One region of the Planococcus shenhongbingii genome, then DNA from elsewhere that is predicted to be linked to it. Evidence: predicted binding sites of a transcription regulator. Region 1 holds the regulator's gene; each other region holds the start of a gene.

The links. Region 1 encodes CtsR, which represses protease genes until heat stress. Its sites were predicted from a motif close to ATGGTCAATAAAGGTCAAACA; they were not measured.
Region 2: a site for CtsR is predicted at 1,171-1,191, ahead of QWY16_RS13865 (ATP-dependent Clp protease ATP-binding subunit). Genes of this name have one in related genera too.
Region 3: a site for CtsR is predicted at 1,597-1,617, ahead of clpP (ATP-dependent Clp endopeptidase proteolytic subunit ClpP). Genes of this name have one in related genera too.

The regions. Positions count from the first base shown of each region.
Region 1 covers NZ_CP129235.1:96,552-99,831, reverse strand. The annotation lists gene clpC (ATP-dependent protease ATP-binding subunit ClpC) at 1-62, opposite strand, end outside; gene mcsB (protein-arginine kinase McsB) at 59-1,150, opposite strand; gene QWY16_RS00480 (UvrB/UvrC motif-containing protein) at 1,140-1,673, opposite strand; gene QWY16_RS00475 (CtsR family transcriptional regulator) at 1,685-2,155, opposite strand; gene QWY16_RS00470 (hypothetical protein) at 2,315-2,560, opposite strand; rRNA gene rrf (5S ribosomal RNA) at 2,735-2,850, opposite strand; rRNA gene QWY16_RS00460 (23S ribosomal RNA) at 2,974-3,280, opposite strand, start outside.
Region 2 covers NZ_CP129235.1:2,804,478-2,807,757, reverse strand. The annotation lists gene QWY16_RS13875 (prolyl oligopeptidase family serine peptidase) at 1-707, shown strand, start outside; gene QWY16_RS13870 (metal-sulfur cluster assembly factor) at 774-1,082, shown strand; gene QWY16_RS13865 (ATP-dependent Clp protease ATP-binding subunit) at 1,210-3,280, shown strand, end outside.
Region 3 covers NZ_CP129235.1:1,233,711-1,236,990, forward strand. The annotation lists gene whiA (DNA-binding protein WhiA) at 1-115, shown strand, start outside; gene QWY16_RS06095 (HPr family phosphocarrier protein) at 176-433, shown strand; gene clpP (ATP-dependent Clp endopeptidase proteolytic subunit ClpP) at 916-1,518, opposite strand; tRNA gene QWY16_RS06105 (tRNA-Arg) at 1,691-1,762, shown strand; gene QWY16_RS06110 (LemA family protein) at 1,950-2,528, shown strand; gene QWY16_RS06115 (TPM domain-containing protein) at 2,525-3,280, shown strand, end outside.

The DNA of each region.
Region 1 (3,280 bases):
GCCTCTTCTTGAGCTAATTGAAGCACTTTCTGTGCGCGTTGTGTAAATCGATTAAACATCATGCGAATTCCTCTCCTTCATTAGTTGCATTTTCTTTATTTAAACGCTCACGGAATAATTTCGCGCGGGCAAAATCACGTTCTTTTGGTTGCAGCGGTTTTCCAGCATATTGCTGAAGAAAGGCCGGCTGCATAAAAATCATCAATTCATTCAGAATCGACATATCCATATGGGCAATCATTTTTAAATCAATACCTAACCGAACATCCGATAAACAAGTTGCCGCTTCTTCTGTAGTTAACAATCGGGAGTGAGTCAGCGTACCAAGTGAACGGTAAATACGGTCCTCTAAAACGATAGGAGAATTATTTAAAATCGCTTCTCGTGCCAGGCGCTCTTGTTGAATGATCTGTTCCGTCATATTCTGTAAATCTTGTAAAATATCATATTCTGACTTTCCAAGAGTCATTTGATTAGAAATTTGATACACATTGCCAAGTGCTTCACTACCTTCTCCGTAAATACCTCTTACAACCATTCCTAAACGTGAGATCGCTGGAATGATACGAGCAATTTGATGTGACATCGTAAGTGCAGGCAAATGAAGCATGACTGAGGCTCTCATTCCTGTCCCTGTATTAGTAGGGCAACTAGTTAAATAACCAAACTTTTCGTGGAAAGCATATGAAAGATTTTTTTCAAGCAATGAATCCAATTGGTTGGCTACTTGATAAGCTTCTTGTAGATGAAAACCTGATTGCAGACTTTGGATCCGCAGATGATCTTCTTCATTAACCATAACACTGAGCTCTTCGTTCTCTGACAATAGCACTGATCCCGAATGAGTGCCTTTCGCTAAATAAGGGCTGATCAAATGCTTCTCAACCAATACCTCTCTTTGCAGCTTAGGGGTTTCCTGTATATTAATATGGGTGAACGAATGATTCAACTCATGACCCTTATCAAGCAATGCAGAGGAAACTTCTTTATCTACTTTTAGTGCTTCATCTTCCGAAAACGAATAAGGAAATTGAAAATCACTCAAATTGCGAGCAAGCCGGATACGCGTACTCATAGCAATATCGACATTTTCGCCATCATTCGCCATCCAACTACTGGCTCTAGGTTGAAGAAAACGTTCAATTGCCATCAGAAGCACCCCCTTCAAGCTGCAGATTTAATTCTTTTATTTCATCTCGAAATTTTGCAGCTTCTTCAAAATTCTCATCCTCTATAGAAACTTGCATTTGTTTACGTAATTCTTCTATTTCTTTTCTTATTTTCAGAGTGCTTCCATAAGATGCAGGTATTTTTCCTGCATGTTCGAAATTCCCATTATGCAGTCTCTTAAAAATATTTTCTAACTGTGAATCAAAAGCGTCATAGCAAGTTGCACATCCGAATTTACCTAATTCCAAAAACTTAGTAAATGTAAATCCGCAAGAAGGGCAAACGGCCACTTCTTTTTTAACTGGACTCATTGATGTTTGTTGCTTAGGGAACCAATTAGATAACAATTGATGAATGGCTAAAGGATCTTGCTCGAAAACGAAATTTAAATTGTGGTTTTCAGCGGCACAGACGTGACATAAATGACGTTCCGTCATTTGTCCTTGCACTTTTTGTTTTACTATTACCGATGCAGGACGTTCTCCGCATTGATCGCAAATCATTTTATCACCCCTTATGTGTTCGACTGATACTTTAAAGTAAAGAGCATAGCAATAAGAATTCTTGCTCTTACTTCATCGCGTACCGGTAATGGCAAAAGTAAAGTTGAGCGGTCGATTGCGCTAAAAATTAATTTCGCTTCTCGTTTAGAAATAATTTCTTCATCTAAAAGCCGAAAAATAATATCTTCAGCCATACTTTGAGTAGCTCCATTTTCTAAACGGCCAATTACTTCTGAAATCACATCAGACTTCTTATGAAGCCTAATACGCTTGATGCGAATATAGCCGCCCCCACCTCTTTTGCTTTCTACCAAATAGCCTCGATCTACAGTAAACCTTGTGTTAATTACGTAATTTATTTGAGAAGGCACACATTGAAATTTTTCTGCCACTTCGTTTCGCTTAATTTCAATATGGTCTCTCTCGCTTAATTCGATAACCTCTTTTAAATAACCTTCAATCACATCTGAAATATTCCGCATCGCCTTCACCTCTTCGATACATAATACGTCAAAAGCTGACTTTGACTATATTTGACTTAATTATACACCATGCTTTTTAAGGATTTCAAATAGTACGATTTGGAAAAGGCGTTCTATAAAAAAAGCCTCGAGAAAGAACTCCCGAGACATTCATACATATTACTCTTGTTCCATTATTCTTTTTAAAAAGTCTTTTGCATGACTCGAGATTGATTTAGTTTCCTCTTCCCGGTATTTAGTCATCCATTTTGTTCCTTCCCGCCATACCTCTACAACATCACCTTCTGTTACATCATGCGTAAAGTCAGATACCGGAAAAGTGTACTGATCACGATCTTCATTGAGAGGTATTAATAAAGCGGTTCTTTTATCAATGGTTTCTACTTTATACAATCCAGGTTTCATACTTAATCACCTCTTTATAGCTTTTCCCTTAAACAAGAACGTTCAATCCTTTAAAGAAAATTTTTCGAAAATGATTACTTCGGCTTATATAGATATTTTTCTCTCTAGAACTTATTTAACGAAAACACAAAAAAGCCGTTGCCGGATAAACCGGCAACGGCTTCTTCTTACAGGGCCCAGCAATGTCCTACTCTCGCAGGGGGAAACCCCCAACTACCATTGGCGCAAAAGAGCTTAACTGCCGTGTTCGGGATGGGAACGGGTGTGGCCTCTTTGCCATCATCACTGGACTGTTTGGTTTTTAAAAGACAAGGTTTATTATACCAATCCCCGATGGGATTGCAAGCTTTTTTTGAAAAAAACTTGTGCCTTGCGCCTTCAAAACCGGATATGCGACAGTTGAAACAAACAGTTTGGTTAAGTCCTCGATCGATTAGTATTCGTCAGCTGCACGCGTCGCCGCGCTTCCACCCCGAACCTATCTACCTCATCGTCTTTGAGGGATCTTACTTGCTTGCGCAATGGGAAATCTCATCTTGAGGGGGGCTTCGTGCTTAGATGCTTTCAGCACTTATCCCGGCCACACATAGCTACCCAGCGATGCCCCTGGCGGAACAACTGGTACACCAGCGGTGTGTCCATCCCGGTCCTCTCGTACTAAGGACAGCTCCTCTCAAATTTCCTGCGCCCGCGACGGATAGGGACCGAACTGTCTCACGA
Region 2 (3,280 bases), 1.3 Mb from region 1:
GAAAAGATGAAAGTCTGCCAACTGCAGTGTTTTTCCATGGACATATGAGTGCAAAAGAACATAATCTTCATTATGCCTATCAAATGGCCGAAAAAGGGATGCGTGTGCTTCTGCCTGACGCTCTCTTGCATGGCGAACGGGAAGAAGGACTTGATGAAGTCCAAATGAGTTTAAGATTTTGGGAAATTGTCTTGACTTCAATTGAAGAATTGGCATACATACACGAAAAGATTCACGAAAAGCAATTGGCGAAAGGTGAAATCGGTGTTGGCGGGACTTCAATGGGGGGAATCACGACACTTGGCGCTTTGACTGTTTATCCTTGGATTAAGGCGGCGGCGGTTATGATGGGAGCAGCGAATTATGTTCAGTTGGCAAAAGCCCAAATGGCTCAATTTGAATCAAAAGGATTTAAATTGCCAATTACGGATGAAGAGCGGAAACAGATGCTGTCCACGCTGGAGCAATTTGATGCAACGAAAAACAAAGGAATTCTCAACAAGCGCCCAATCTTCTTTTGGCATGGCGAACAAGATACGACAGTGCCATTCAGCCCGACATACAGTTTCTTTAAAGCGCTAAAAGAAGATTACGAAGAAGTGCCGGAGCATCTTCATTTTATGAACGAACGAGAGGCAGGGCACGCCGTAAGCCGGCCGGGAATGCTTGCGGCCACCGAATGGCTCGCTCGGCATATCGCACATTAAGCAGAGGAATTTCATTTCCGCTGAAAGTTTGTTAAGATGGAAAGAGCAGATAAGGGAGGGATTCTTATGGATCAAGATATGAGAGACAGTATTATGGGGGCTTTAGAGCAAGTTATTGACCCTGAATTAGGGGTTGATATTGTAAACTTGGGCCTTGTCTATGATGTTGATATGTCGGAAGAAGGCTTTACAGTTGTAACAATGACTTTAACTTCAATGGGATGCCCAATGGGACCTCAAATTGTGGATATGGTTAAACACGCTTTATACGAATTGCCGGAAGTAAGCGAAGTCGATGTGAAAATCGTTTGGCAGCCAGTATGGGGTAAAGACAAAATGTCCCGTTATGCGAAAATGGCACTCGGAGTACGCTAATGAATAAAACCCAAGGAATTAACAAATTCCTTGGGTTTTTTTTATTGCTTATTGTTTGCCATTTCGGACGGAATTTCATATAATTTAATTGGTCAATAAAGGTCAAACTCTTAAAGGAGTGAAAAAAATGGTTCAATTTGCAAATCAAGAACAAAAATCGCCATTAGAGCAATATGGCCGAAATATGGTGGAGCAAGCCAAGAGCGGAAAAATGGATCCTGTGATCGGCAGGGACCAGGAAATCCGTAATGTTATCCGTATTTTATCACGCAAAACAAAAAACAATCCGGTTTTAATCGGTGAACCTGGTGTCGGTAAAACAGCCATTGTAGAGGGGCTTGCACAGCGGATTGTCCGCAATGACGTGCCAGAAGGTTTGAAGAACCGGACCATTTACGAACTCGATATGAGTGCATTGATTGCGGGTGCCAAGTACCGGGGAGAATTTGAAGAGCGCTTAAAAAGCGTTTTAAAACAAGTTAAAGACAGTGAAGGACAAATTATTCTATTCATAGATGAAATTCATACAATCGTTGGTGCAGGAAGAACTGAAGGAGCCATGGATGCCGGCAATATGCTGAAACCGATGCTGGCACGAGGGGAACTATACTGTATTGGTGCAACTACACTGGATGAATATCGGATGAACATTGAAAAAGACCCGGCGCTTGAGCGCCGTTTCCAGCAGGTAATGGTCCGCGAACCTTCTGTTGAAGATACAGTTTCCATTTTGAGAGGATTAAAAGAGCGTTTTGAATTGCATCACGGAGTCCGCATCCATGACCGGGCTATTGTAGCGGCGGCGGCTATGTCGGACCGTTATATCACTGAACGCTTTTTGCCGGACAAAGCGATCGATTTGATCGACGAGGCATGTGCTATGATCCGGACGGAAATCGATTCAATGCCGCAGGAACTTGATGAAGTAACCCGGCGCTTGATGCAGTTGGAAATCGAAGAACAAGCGTTAATGAAAGAAAAAGACACCGCGAGCCAAACCCGGTTGGAGACGCTGCGCAAAGAAATTGCCGAGCTGAAAGAATCCTCTTCCGGCATGCAGCAGCAATGGAAAGCGGAAAAAGAATCGCTGAAAAAAATTCAGGAAAAACGAGAGAAATTGGATCTATATCGCAGACAGTTGGAAGATGCGGAAAACAAATACGATTTGAATGCCGCTGCAGTGCTGCGCCACGGCAAAATTCCGGAACTCGAAAAAGAACTTGCTGCTCTGGAAACAGAACTGAAAAAAGACGGGGCAGCACGGCTTTTGCGTGAAGAAGTGACAGACGACGAAATTGCCGGAATCGTTGCGAGATGGACAGGAATCCCAGTAACGAAACTGGTTGAAGGCGAGCGTGAGAAATTATTGCGGCTCGGTGACACATTAAGAGAACGCGTAATCGGCCAGGACCGGGCAGTTGAACTGGTGACAGAAGCCGTCTGGCGAGCCCGGGCAGGCATCAAAGATGAGCATAAGCCGATTGGCTCCTTTATCTTTCTGGGACCGACCGGGGTTGGTAAAACGGAACTGGCAAAATCACTGGCCGCTAATCTTTTTGATTCGGAAGACCATTTTATCCGCATTGATATGTCGGAGTATATGGAAAAGCATAGCGTTTCCCGCCTCGTCGGTGCACCTCCAGGCTATATTGGCTACGAAGAAGGCGGCCAGTTGACGGAAGCTGTCAGACGCAATCCTTATTCAGTTGTGCTGCTTGATGAAATTGAAAAAGCACATCCGGATGTCGCGAATATTCTGCTGCAGATCCTGGACGATGGACGAATCACAGACAGCCAAGGCCGGCTCGTGAATTTCTCCAATACCGTCGTCATCATGACTTCGAATATCGGTTCTGCTTATATTGGGGTTGAAAATACCGAACATGATATTGAGGACATTGTAATGGCGGAACTGCGCAAGCACTTTAAACCGGAATTGCTGAACCGGATTGATGACATCGTCATCTTCCATTCACTTAACAATAGCCATTTCTATGGAATTGCTAAGAAAATGCTCGCCGAACTGGCGAACCGTATGAAACAGCAGCAGCTTGTGCTGGAGGTGGATGATTCAGTCATCGACTACATTATTGCAGCGGGAACCGATCCGGTATTCGGCGCACGGCCATTAAAACGGTTTATCCAGCGTGAAATTGAAACAAAAATAGCACGTGAGTTGATTAAAGGTGATATCGCTC
Region 3 (3,280 bases), 1.1 Mb from region 1:
ATTGGGCGAGATGGTCTCAACGGGAAATGTCAGCAAATCAGGCGTAAATCACCGGTTGCGGAAAATTGATGAAATTGCCGAAACCTTGAGAAAAGGAGAAATGATTGGCCAGTGATTTTAGGCCTTTCTTTCATATAAGTTAAAGTGTTTAGCCAAGTTTCAGAGGAGGATCAGCATGGTTGATAAACAAGTGGAAGTACAATTGAAATCAGGATTACAAGCAAGGCAAGCGGCTTTGTTCGTTCAAGAAGCAAACCGTTATAATTCGGATGTTTACTTAGAAAAAGACGACAAAAAAGTAAACGCCAAAAGCATTATGGGCATCATGAGCCTGGCAATCAGCAAAGGAACGACCGTCAAAATTTCTGCAGATGGCAGAGATGAAGAAACGGCAGTCGAAGCATTGGCTGCCCTTATTGAAAAAGATGCATAAAAAGAGTCCACAGCAATCAGCTGTAGACTCTTTCTAGCTTGTGGAGAAAGATAAAACTTGCATTGGTGATCATTTCTTAACCGATATTCCGCCAACCAGCTACGCTTGCCGCGGGCGAGCGCCAAGCCGCTTCGTCGCTTACGCTCCTGCAAGGTTCGGCTGTCTCGCTTTCCCGCAGGCGTCTCCGCTGGTTGGCTTCATATCTGGAGAGCGGGAAGCAATAAAAGAGAACTTACTCAAACCAATCATACTTTTAGAGCGTTTATAAAAATCGTAATAGCGAGCTGAATGCAGCGAAGGAAGCGGCTGAAGCCATGTCCGCGAAAAGCGTCTCGCCTGGAGCGCAATGATAGAAGAACATTCGAGTTTCTCAACAGCCTGAAAAAAGTCACAGCAACCAACTGTGGACTCTTTCTATTCGCAAAATCGTTAACAGAAAAAGAGGATTCGGAATAACTCATCCCGAATCCTCTTTGTTCATTTTATTTTTTTTCGTCCAGCAATTTGTTGCGAGTGATGATTTGATCGACTAAACCATATTCTACTGCACGTTCAGCAGTCATGAAGTTATCACGGTCTGTATCTTTTGAAATCACTTCTAACGGCTGGCCAGTACGGTCTGACAAGATTTGATTCAATTTTTCACGTAGGTGCAAAATGCGTTTCGCTGCAATCTCAATTTCTGTCGCTTGTCCTTGAGCTCCACCAAGTGGTTGGTGAATCATGACTTCAGCGTTTGGAAGTGCATAGCGTTTTCCTTTTGTCCCAGCTGCAAGCAGGAAAGCACCCATAGATGCTGCCATGCCGATGCAGACAGTTTGAACATCCGGACGGATAAACTGCATAACATCATAAATCGCCATACCGGCTGTAATGCTTCCGCCTGGGCTGTTGATGTAAATGGAGATATCTTTATCTGGATCTTCAGCTTCAAGGAATAAGAGCTGTGCTACAATTGAGTTGGCAACATTATCGTCGATTCCGCTACCGAGCATGATGACACGGTCTTTTAACAAGCGCGAGTAAATATCATAAGCGCGTTCGCCTCTGCTAGTCTGTTCAATTACTGTAGGAATTAAATTCATAAGATATTTCCTCCTCATAATAAATAGTAGTCAATTCATGCTGAAAGTTCTTCCAGCTGTACTATTATCATACACATTATGGTCAATGAAGGTCAAATCTAACGAATTAAAAAAATAGGCTTGAAAAGTTGTTTTGTTATGGTTATAATAGAAAAGTCGTTAATAACGAAAAGCCCTCGTAGTGTAATGGATCACACGTAAGATTCCGGTTCTTAAGATGGGAGTTCGATTCTCTCCGAGGGCATATAGATTTAGGAAGCCCGTTTTGCCTCTTTATTGGCAAAGCGGGCTTTTTTTGTGTGGTTAAAAGTAATTATCAAAATAAACTTTTCGTTTTATTAATATAGAGGAATAAAATTCCAATAATTTTATTTAATTGCTTTATACTTTAGAAGAAGAAATAAATTCAAAACTACTGAAGAGGTGAAGCATTGAAAAAAATTTTTGTTCCGTTTATTATCCTAATCGCTTTTATTTTTATTTCCGCAGCTATGTTGATTCCAAGCTATAACAGTTTTGTGCAGCTTGAAGAAGATGTTGACGAATCGTATGCACAGATTGAAAATCAATTGCAGCGCAGACTCGACTTGATCCCTAATCTTGTTGAAACGGTTAAAGGGTTTGCTGATCAGGAACAGGATATTATTGACAATGTAACGCAGGCACGTTCGAATTTGGCCCGTGCTGAAGGCGTCAATGAGCAAGCCGAAGCAGATGCCGAATTGAATGGTGCGTTAAGCCGTTTACTGGTGGTTGTGGAAAATTATCCAGAAATTCGTTCCAGTGAGAATTTTCAGCAGCTGGCTGATGAATTGGCCGGTACGGAAAATCGAATTGCGGTGGCCAGACGGGATTTCAATGAAACCGTTTCGGAATTTAACCGAAAAGCAAAAAGTTTTCCTAGCAATATGATTGCCGGCGTTTTCGGTTTTAGTGAAAAAGCATATTTTGAAGCGGCTCCAGGTGCTTCAGAAGTTCCTAAAGTGGAATTCGGAAGCGACAAGGAATGATGAAGAAAGTAATTTTCTTGTTAGGAACGTTCAGCTTTTTGGTTTCGGCTCCTGTCGGGGCTGTGGAATTTCCTGAATTGACGGAGGATATATACATTCAGGATATAGCTGATGTCTTAACGCCAGCAGAAGAAGAGGAACTGCGTCGATTGGGAACAGAGCTTGAAGATGCAACCACTGCCCAGCTCGCGGTGATGGCCGTTCCTTCATTAGAAGGCAAACCGATTGCCGATTATGCATTGGAAGCTCTCCGGCATTATGGAATAGGAAAGAAAGAGGAGAACAACGGAGCGCTTATGGTCATTTCTACGGGCGACCGGGAAATTTACATTTCCACCGGCTATGGACTTGAAGCGGTTCTTCCGGATGGTGAAGTGGGACGGATTCTTGACAGCTATGCTATACCGTATTTGAAGCAGGATGAATATGGAAAAGGAATTATGAACACTTATAAAGCGCTTTACAAAGAAGTAGCGGCTGCCTATGATTGGAACAATACGTCTTTAGCGGCGCAGCCGGCGGTTCAGCAATCAAGTGTTCCCGATGAGAAGGACGATTGGTTGATCCCTCGGGGTATCATTGTTGCCGGTATTGTCATATGGATTGTCATTTCCTTGTTCGGCGATGGGGCTGGGAGAGGGAATAGCAAAAATTCAGGAAGAAGAAGTTCATCAAGTTCACGCCGGAGCAGCAGCGGAAGCTCCCGCAGCAGTGGCGGTGGTTCTCGAAGTGGCCGTGGCGGTTCTGGAGGC